Prochlorococcus marinus str. GP2: one gene and its partner. The protein of the gene in region 2 binds, or shares a complex with, the protein of the main gene of each other region. Links are inferred from orthologs where the notes say so. Each region holds a gene or a part of one and is shown on either strand. Other genes may lie near its edges.

The links.
Region 1: the proteins of rodA (region 2) and mrdA are in contact, whole or in part, in a crystal structure (PDB 6PL5), measured with the Thermus thermophilus proteins. The link is inferred for Prochlorococcus marinus str. GP2 from one-to-one orthologs. Residues at the interface, in WP_223903423.1 of Thermus thermophilus: Phe161, Val165, Phe168, Val169, Leu172, Pro198, Tyr199, Glu202, Tyr211, Arg212, Asp213, Gln220, Val221, Gln223, Ser224, Ile226, Ala227, Ile228, Gly229, Ser230, Gly266, Phe267, Val270, Leu274, Tyr277, Gly278, Leu281, Phe285, Leu289, Arg297; in WP_223903432.1 of Thermus thermophilus: Arg4, Ile5, His6, Leu8, Ala9, Phe12, Ala15, Leu16, Leu19, Gly20, Arg22, Ala23, Trp24, Leu26, Gln27, Val28, Tyr31, Tyr34, Leu36, Leu43, Thr45, Asp47, Lys156, Gln157, Gly158, Ser160, Val184, Leu201, Glu202.

What each region holds. Positions count from the first base shown.
Region 1 is NZ_JNAH01000003.1:26,898-31,435, forward strand. Bases 856-3,821 are described here. They hold mrdA (penicillin-binding protein 2), read left to right. Parts: upstream 856-1,426; coding sequence 1,427-3,217; downstream 3,218-3,821. Other genes in these bases: EU91_RS07440 (hypothetical protein), read left to right, coding at 856-1,172; EU91_RS09245 (hypothetical protein), read left to right, coding at 1,272-1,415; EU91_RS07430 (NAD(P)H-dependent oxidoreductase), read right to left, coding at 3,240-3,764; EU91_RS07425 (diflavin flavoprotein), read right to left, coding at 3,782-3,821. Also shown: EU91_RS07445 (PD-(D/E)XK nuclease family protein), read left to right, coding at 1-480; more of EU91_RS07440, read left to right, coding at 564-855; more of EU91_RS07425, read right to left, coding at 3,822-4,538. UniProt on the Escherichia coli protein: Catalyzes cross-linking of the peptidoglycan cell wall. Responsible for the determination of the rod shape of the cell. Is probably required for lateral peptidoglycan synthesis and maintenance of the correct diameter during lateral and centripetal growth.
Region 2 is NZ_JNAH01000008.1:298,903-303,338, forward strand. What follows is about bases 898-3,761. They hold rodA (rod shape-determining protein RodA), read right to left. Parts: upstream 3,032-3,761; coding sequence 1,763-3,031; downstream 898-1,762. Other genes in these bases: EU91_RS00810 (sensor histidine kinase), read right to left, coding at 898-1,763; EU91_RS00800 (Mrp/NBP35 family ATP-binding protein), read right to left, coding at 3,035-3,761. Also shown: EU91_RS00815 (photosystem I reaction center subunit II PsaD), read right to left, coding at 1-278; more of EU91_RS00810, read right to left, coding at 399-897; more of EU91_RS00800, read right to left, coding at 3,762-4,105; hemF (oxygen-dependent coproporphyrinogen oxidase), read left to right, coding at 4,262-4,436. UniProt on the Escherichia coli protein: Peptidoglycan polymerase that is essential for cell wall elongation. Also required for the maintenance of the rod cell shape. Functions probably in conjunction with the penicillin-binding protein 2 (mrdA).

The DNA of each region.
Region 1 (4,538 bases), on a different replicon or contig from region 2:
TTAGAACTCTGGAGAAGTAATTTTCAAGGGATAAGATATAAGTCAATTGAACATAATTATGATTTTGGTGGAGCTGTAGATGATATTTGGCAGAAAAAAAATGGTGATCTTATTATCGTTGATGTTAAAGCAACTTCTAGAAATAATTTTGATTGGACTAAAACTTTTAATAAATACGAATATGCAAAAGCTTATAAAAGACAATTGGAAATGTATCAATGGTTATTTAAAAAAAACGGTTTTCAAGTTGCTAAAGAAGCTTACCTTTTATATTTTAATGGCAAGAAAAATGAAGAGGTATTTAATAATCAATTAAATTTTGATGTACATCTAATTAGGTTAGATTGTTATACTTCATGGGTAGAAAATAAGATAATTGAAACGGTTAATTTACTTCGTTCTGATATTTTCCCCAAACCTTCAATAAATTGCGAATATTGTAATTATCTAAAAAAGCGCTGGGATTTATCAAAAAATTAATACAAATAAAATAATTATTTGATATTTCTGGAAAAAAATTAAATAAAAGATAATCTTTAATTAGATTATAAAATTTTGGACTTTTGATAAAATCGAAAAACTCTGAAAGAAAGATAACTAATCATCTCCAACAAGATGTAGTAAAAATTTCTGGGAAAACAATATTTATTAATCCTTTTTTGTATTGGCGGAGATTTGACGAAAATACAAATAGATGGCTTAGAGAACCTGGTCAAATGTCAGAGGATCAGATTCAACCTAATAGGAATCGTTTTTATCCAGAAATAGAGTGGGCTGATTTAAGTCATGAGCAAAAACTTATAAAAGATGCGACAGTTGAGATGTTTTTAAAAACTCTTGAATTGATTAGTACATTTCACCCTAATCTTAGTTCAGGACAATTATTAGAAATTGAGAGAAAAATGGCGATTATAAAAAAAATACCTTTTGAAAAGTGGGTCACAAAATCTTTCGCAAAAAAAGCAAGATTATTAGAAAATGAAAAACGAAAATTTCAGAGAGAAAGGTTTTTAAGCAGTTGGAGGGAATGGTTTATTCTTCAAAATACTCAACAGGCTATTTTGCCATTGATAGTCACAATATTTATATCATCATTTATTGGTTGGTCTTTAGGAATATCTAAAAACAGTTGCAATCCCTATTTTGAACAAAATTTTGATAAATTAAATTAATTTATTGTGATATTTTTTAGTACTGAACTTAATATTATTTTGATAAAATAAATTTTTTTATTTAAAATTGTATATATAGAATAATGAATTTAAAATTTTATGAATGATAATTTTAATTCTAGTAAGATAAAAAATTACGATAATACTTTGAATAATGAAGAAAGTGAATATAAAAAATTACTTACTGTACTAAAAGAGATACGCGAAACCATTGCCTTATTAGAAAAAACAATATCTAGATAAATTTAAATTCTTTGATCAAAAGTAATTCTAATAAAAAACTTATTTCACCAAGGAGACAACCTGTAGTCTTACTTATTTTTTCTTCTATTTCGTTTTTTTTGATTTTATTAAGGTTGATTTTTTTACAACTATTAAATTATGAATCTTTTAAAATAATGTCTGATGAGAATAGGATTAGACTGATTGCTTCGCAACCAGTACGTGGAAGAATACTTGATAAAAATGGCTATGTTTTGGCAGATAGTAGAGTTAGATATTCTTTGATAATAAAACCTCAATCTATAAATCAAAGATATTGGGAAAAACAAAAATTACGCATCTCTAATTTGTTAGATATAGATAGTAATTCAATAGAAAAAAAATTTCTTAATGGTTTACAAAATCAAAAACTCTCAGTCACTATTCTTGATGATTTAAATATCGAGCAATTAATAAGATTTAGGGAAAATGAAGATAATTTATTTAGTTTTGAAATAGCTACGAAATTAATTAGAAATTATCCTTATAAATCTGTAGCTGCTCATGTGATTGGTTATACTCAGCCAATCAATGATTCAGAATATAAATTCTTATCTAAGAAAGGTTATAAATTTAATGACTTAATTGGAAGAACTGGAATTGAATATGTGTATGAAGACTTTATAAGGGGTGAATGGGGCGGAGAGATGATTGAAGTTAACTCTTTAGGTGAATTTCAAAAATCGTTAGGTATCAAACCGTCTAAACAAGGTAATGATATTGAATTGACAATTGATATAGACTTGCAACTAGTTGCAGAGGAAGTTTTAAAAGACAAAAAAGCGGGAGCGATAATAGTTATGGATCCAAGAGATGGTGCAATAAGAGCGATGGCAAGTAGCCCAACTTTTGATCTAAATTTTTTTTCAAAGGATTTTAAGCCTGAGAGGGAATATAATAATCTATTTAATTCTTCTGAGAAACCTTTATTTAATAGAGCACTAAATGCTTATGACCCAGGAAGTGTATGGAAAATTGTAACGGCTTTAGCTGGCTTGGAAAGTGGAAAATTTCCCATTGATACAATGCTTGAAACAAAATCATGTATTACTTATGGCAGCCAATGTTTTAGAGAACATAATGATTTAGGCTTTGGAGTAATAGGTTATGAAGATGCTTTAAGAGTTTCAAGTAATACATTCTTTTACCAAGTGGGATATGGAGTAGGTGTTGATGAAATTTATAAGGTTGCCAGAAAACTTGGTTTTAATTCTTTTTCTGGGATTGAAATTGCTGAGCAAGAAAATATAGGACTAGTAGCTAGCAGTCAATGGGCTAAAGATGGTAGAGGATGGGGGGACCCTGGAAGAACCCCTTGGGTCCCAGAAGATATTGCAAGTATGTCGATTGGTCAATTTGTTGTTCAAGTGACTCCTATTCAAATAGCAAGAGCATATGCTCTGATTGCAAATGGAGGTTATTTAGTGACTCCTCATTTAGTTAATAAAGATGGGGAATATCTTTCAGAAAAAAAACGAATTAAAAGTGATATTGATCCAAAACATATTCAGTTAATAAACAATGGTTTAAGGAAAGTAGTTGAATCTGGCACAGGTGTATCAATTAATTATGGAGTTTCAAATTTACCTCCTGTTTCAGGTAAAACGGGAACTGCAGAAGATGGTGAAGGTGGTTTAGATCACGCTTGGTTCGTTTGTTTTACTCCCTCCGAAAAGAGTGAGTTACTTATAGTCGCCTTTGCACAAAATACACCTGGTGGGGGATCTGTGCATGCACTTCCTATGGCTAGAGAAATTTTGAAAGTTTGGAATAAGAAAAAATGATATTTTATTATCTTTTAAAGTTCTATGTTTTTAATTTTTTCATTTGTAGAAGTCTTTGAATAATATCTTCAATAGTTTTGGTATCTATCGGTTTGCTATATGAGGATAAAAGCTGCCTCCCCAATACCTGACTTCCTAAATGAACTAATTGAATACGTAATGAAGTAAGAAGTTCCAGTCCTATTCCACCAGAAAATGTTGCAATTGCGATAGGTTGTCCATTAAATAAATTCCTGAAGTCATCTCCCGAAATAGAGAGCCATGCTATGAAGTTTGAGAGAATTGGAGGTATGGATCCATTATATTCTGGAGCACAAATAACCCATTTTTCTATTGCGAAAAGCTTTTTTTTTAATTCCTTTATTTCACTTGGAATATTTTCTTTGCTATGAATTCGCGGATTAAATAGTGGAATATCAATAGTAGTAAGATCTAATATCTCAGAACTTATTTTAAGTTCATTACTTTTTTCAAGGAATTTCTGAGAAAGTTCTAGATTTTTCCCGCAACTAGCTGAAATAATTATTAGATCCTTTGATTCAGTCATAAATAAGATAAATAAATTTAATAGTTAGCACCAGTTTTACGGTGATGAACTGCTGTTAAACAATCGGACTTAAGTATATTACCGTGTTGTACTTCAGCATATATTACCCAATGATCCCCACATTCCATTCTTTCTTTTACAGAGGCATCCAACCATGCTAAGGAGTTAGGAATTATTATCTGTTCATTAGGAGTAAATTCAATATTTAAGCCTTCGAATCTATTCTCACCTGGTGAAAAAGGTTTTGTGAATCTTTTCAAAGGTTCTTTAAAATCTTTTTCACTTAAGATATTTAAAGCAAATGAATCTCCTACTTGAAGTAGAGACTCTACAGATCTATCCTTTGCTACAGCAATACTTAATCCTGGTGGAGAAAAACTTGCTTGACTAACCCAGGATGCAAGCATAGCTCCTCTGATATTATTCTCATCTTTTCCTTTAGAAGCAGTTAGAACACAAAGTGACCCAATTACTCTTCCAAGAGCTTGTAACTTTGGATCTGTTTTACTTGTGATCATTCCAGTATCTGATTTTCTAGGTTTTTTCTTAGCTCTCTTTATAATTTTTCTCCCAAAGTGGGTTCCTATTTCTTCTAGCTCTTTAATTTTTGGTTTATTTGGACTGAATTTAATTCTTATAGGTTCAAAACTAAAGTGAAAACCGCCGTCTTTTAATTTTGATTCAAGTAAATCTATCGCCTCGCCGCTCCAGCCGAAACTACCAAAAATCCCAACCGGTTTATCTCTATTGCCCTCTGATAATAATGTCCCTAAT
Region 2 (4,436 bases):
TCTCCACCTGGGAAAATTCGGTAGATTTTGAAGTCCTCAATTCTTGGTTTGAAAGCTCTTAGTTGTGTACCTAGTGCAAGACATTGTTCTTTTCTTGCAAAGTACATTAAATTATCACCCTCATGCATAATAGCTGCACCACCGGTGGGCAATTCAAATGCTTGTTCCTTTGAACTTTTCCATACAATTGCATATTTTTCTTCGGTTTCTGCTGAGTTCAATAACCCCCCAGTACTTCCTATATGCTTTGGAAATTGACCAACTAATGTTTCAGTCATCCTAATTTATAGTTATTTATAATAAGAAGTTAGCATTCATATTTTGCAAAATTGAAAATTGATGGAGAATTTTCTACATTATTTAATATATTTATAACTTATGTGACATCTTTCTCACGATCATTTTGAATCTGAAATTGGGAAAAACACTGTCAAACCTGTATCACGCCTTTTTGTAACATGCCCTCCTAAACTCGCTAATAGTTTTTGAGTGGCATTTTGACTTAGTTGTAAACTACCAGTTTGAGGATTCCAATTTAAAACGGGACCAATGTCGGAACTATTATCTTTTTTTAGAATTTCTTTATGATTAATATCCAATTTTTGTACTTTTAATTGAAGTTTAAGTTTTTGACCAGCTGTTCTTAATTCTAAAATTAATGTACTACCTTCCTTTAATCCCCTAGTATTTTTATCAATTAATCCACTTAACATTAACTCTAATTTTTCAGAATCACTCAAAATTTGCGGTAGTTGATTGGGGATATCAATCTTTAAAGAAATCCCACGTCGATTTAATTGTTTATTCCATAAAGGAGAAAGCTTCTTAAAAATTTCTGCTAAATTGATTTTTGCTAAGTTATTTTGTGACGGAACTTCATTACTTACTAATTCAGCTGCATTAAAGATTAAACCAAATCTATCAATTTGTTCATTACATTCATTATCTATTTGAATTAAACGATTTCTCATTGATTCATCCATATTATATTTTTTTAAAGTAGAACTAATTAGGGTTCTTATTGTTGCCAAAGGCGTTCTTACTTCATGCGAAATTGCACGTAATAATTTTGCTTCAGTTATCTGGACATTTTTTTCATAATTTTCTGCAGAATTCTGGATATTATGCTTTGGCATGAAATTCGCTAATTTTGCCGATAATATCGGCCAAAATAATTTTTCAAATTGATTATTAATACTCAAATTCCCTAAATTATTTATTGCACTACGAAATTTAACTCCTTCATCGTAATTTTCTTGATTTAATTTTGCATGCATTAATTCAATTGAAATTTTTAGGCTTTCTTCATCACACTTCATTAATAAAATTTTCTTATCTTTTTCTCCTGCAATTGATAATATGCATTGAAAATTTGGAGTGATTATCATCAAAAAAGGTTCATAACCATCTTTTTGGCCTAGATTTAGGACTTTATAATTACTAACTATATCGGAATCTTTCTTTAGTTTATCTGAATTATTGCCTGGTAAAAAACCTGCATTTTCATTCTGAAAATAAGGAAAGCCCTCAGGCGCCCAAAGCCAGCCATGAAGTTGATTAAAAAATTTTTTTTCATTTAGAGCAGGCAAAGGCGATGCAACCCAAATACCTCCCTTTTTATAATTCTGAGATAAGAAATCTTTTTGAATAACCTCTAAAGAAGCCCACCACATTCTTCGAGATGTTTCATCATCAACATATATTTTTTGAACTCCTTTAATCAAAAGGTCTTGAATGTTTTTAATAGTGATTTGTGATTTCATCAACTTCTTAATGATCTTGAACGTTTCAATATAGATAAAACAAATCCAATAGATATGAAATTAATCACCAATGCCGTTCTGCCATAGCTCATAAAAGGAAGGGGAATTCCAGTAACTGGTCCTAATCCAATTGTCATAAATAAGTTAATAATTATTTGGAATAAAAAAGTTGCTGCGATTCCAATAACTACTAAAGATTCAAAGTCAGTCCGGGCAATTGATGCAGTATTAATAAGTTTTTTAATCAAAAAAAAGAACAAAAATAAAACTATTATGCATCCCATAAAACCCAACTCTTCGCCTAGAGCGCTAAAAATAAAATCAGTATGTTGTTCTGGTATAAATTGCAAATTAGTGAGCTTACCTTTTAACAAACCAGTCCCAAAAAGTCCGCCAGAACCAATTGCAATTTGACTCTGTATTAAATGATATCCACCACCTAAGGGATCTCTATTTGGATCTAAAAATAAAACTAATCTATCTTTTTGATAGTCTTTGAGCCCATATTGCCACAAAATTGGTGTCAATTTTGCCACCAATAAGTGCAACGACATTGCGAGAGAAGAAAAAATAATTTTCCTTTTCGAAGATCTATAAGCAAGATATCCTATAAATAGGATCCAGAAAATAAGAAGATTTGGTATGGATAAATATAATATTGATGTTACAAGACAAAAAACTAATATCAAAATCCACTCTATAGCCATTTGCGACCAATAGAGCATTACACCTGTCAGAACCAATAAAACTAAAGAGGTGCCAAGGTCTGGTTGAAAAAAAATTAATAACCAAGGAACAATAACTACTAATAAGGGCAATACTAAATCTCTTATTGTTGAAATTATTTTTTTTTCGAGTACTAAAGCAAGAGCTAATACAGTACTTAATTTGGCGACTTCTGAGGGCTGAAAAGAAAATATTCCTAAGTTTAGCCATCTTTGAGCTCCAGAAACTGAGATCCCAAAAAAATAAATTAGAAATAATGAGATTAAAGTACACAAATAGAATGGAATCAGATACTTTCTAATTCTCTCTAAGGGTATGTAAGAAATAAAAAATGCCAAAAAATAGCCTAAAAAACCTGTTAAGACATGGCTAAAAAAATTAGATGCTAAAAAACCATCCTGAATACTTTTTATTAAAAACCCCGAAATAATAACTAGAAAAAGAGGAATTAAAAGGAGTGGAGAAAATAAAAATTTTCTACTAAAGTTGTCTTTTTTTTGTAAAAAACCTCTTTTATTTAATAAAGAAATTCTCCTTAACATCAATTAACTACAAACAAATTGATTTTTAATTAATTTAGCTAAATTAACAAATTCAACAGAACTTTCCTTATTTGGTTGGCTTATTGAGATTGGTACTCCTTTATTGCTGTCATCAACAATAGGAATTTCAATAGGGATTTGTGCCAACAAAGGTAAATCATTTTCTTTAGCTAATGTTTGTCCACCACCTTTACCAAAAATTTCATATTTTTTACTTGGCATATCTGGCGGAATAAATACTGACATATTTTCTACAACTCCCAATAGCGGCACACCAAGTTGTTTAAACATTGCTAATCCCCTCCTTGCATCTTGCAAGGACACTTGTTGTGGAGTTGTGACGATAATAGCTCCAGAAATAGGAACAGATTGGGAGAGAGAGATTTGAGCATCTCCTGTTCCTGGGGGCAAGTCAATAACCAAAAAATCAAGATTATTCCATTCAACTTGGTAAAGAAATTGACGGATAATACTATTTAACATTGGTCCCCTCCAGATAACTGGCTGACCTTCTTCTATTAAGAAACCCATAGAAACTAATGAAATTCCATATTTATTGATTGGGATTAACCTTTGATCATTACCACTACCTTCAGTAACCTTTGGATTCTGCTCTGCAACTCCCATCATTGAGGGTGTATTAGGTCCATAAATATCCGCATCCAGCAACCCAGTTTTTAAACCTAATTTAGCTAAAGAACAAGCTAGATTCACTGCAATAGTACTTTTCCCTACTCCACCTTTACCACTACTAACAGCGATGATATGACGAATACCATCAATCTGCTGTAACTCAGGACCATTACTTTCAGTTTTAGATTCTTTTACTGAAGGATTATTATCTATCTCTATTTGAACATCATCAATATCTTTAAAATCTAGTAGTACTTTACGAACCTCATTCACAATTCTATCTCTCTGAGAATTTGCAAATGATGGCAATGATAGTGTTACGATTACTCTTGGAATAGTTACTCTTACGTTTTTAATCCAAGCTAATTCAATTACATTTTTCTTTGATCCAGTATCTAGAACCTTTTGTAAAGCATAATTCGCATCTTCTATTGTGGTCATTAAATTTTTAAATATTTTGACAAGGTAGTCGACTGTTAGAAAGATTAAGAACTATGTCGAACTATCAAATAATAGGAAATAAGGACCCCCTAAGAGAAATTATAAAGGGAAACTTATAATTAACCAAAAATTTTTTCTTTAAGATTTTCTAAATACATGTTCAAAGAACCTCCTAAAAACTCGAGAGAAAAAACTAAAAATCTCTTATTAGGTCTACAAGACAAAATTTGTTCAGGCCTTGAGAATGTAGATGGTAAAGGGAAATTCGTTGAAGAATCCTGGCTAAGAGACGAAGGTGGTGGTGGAAGATCAAGAGTATTGAAAAACGGTT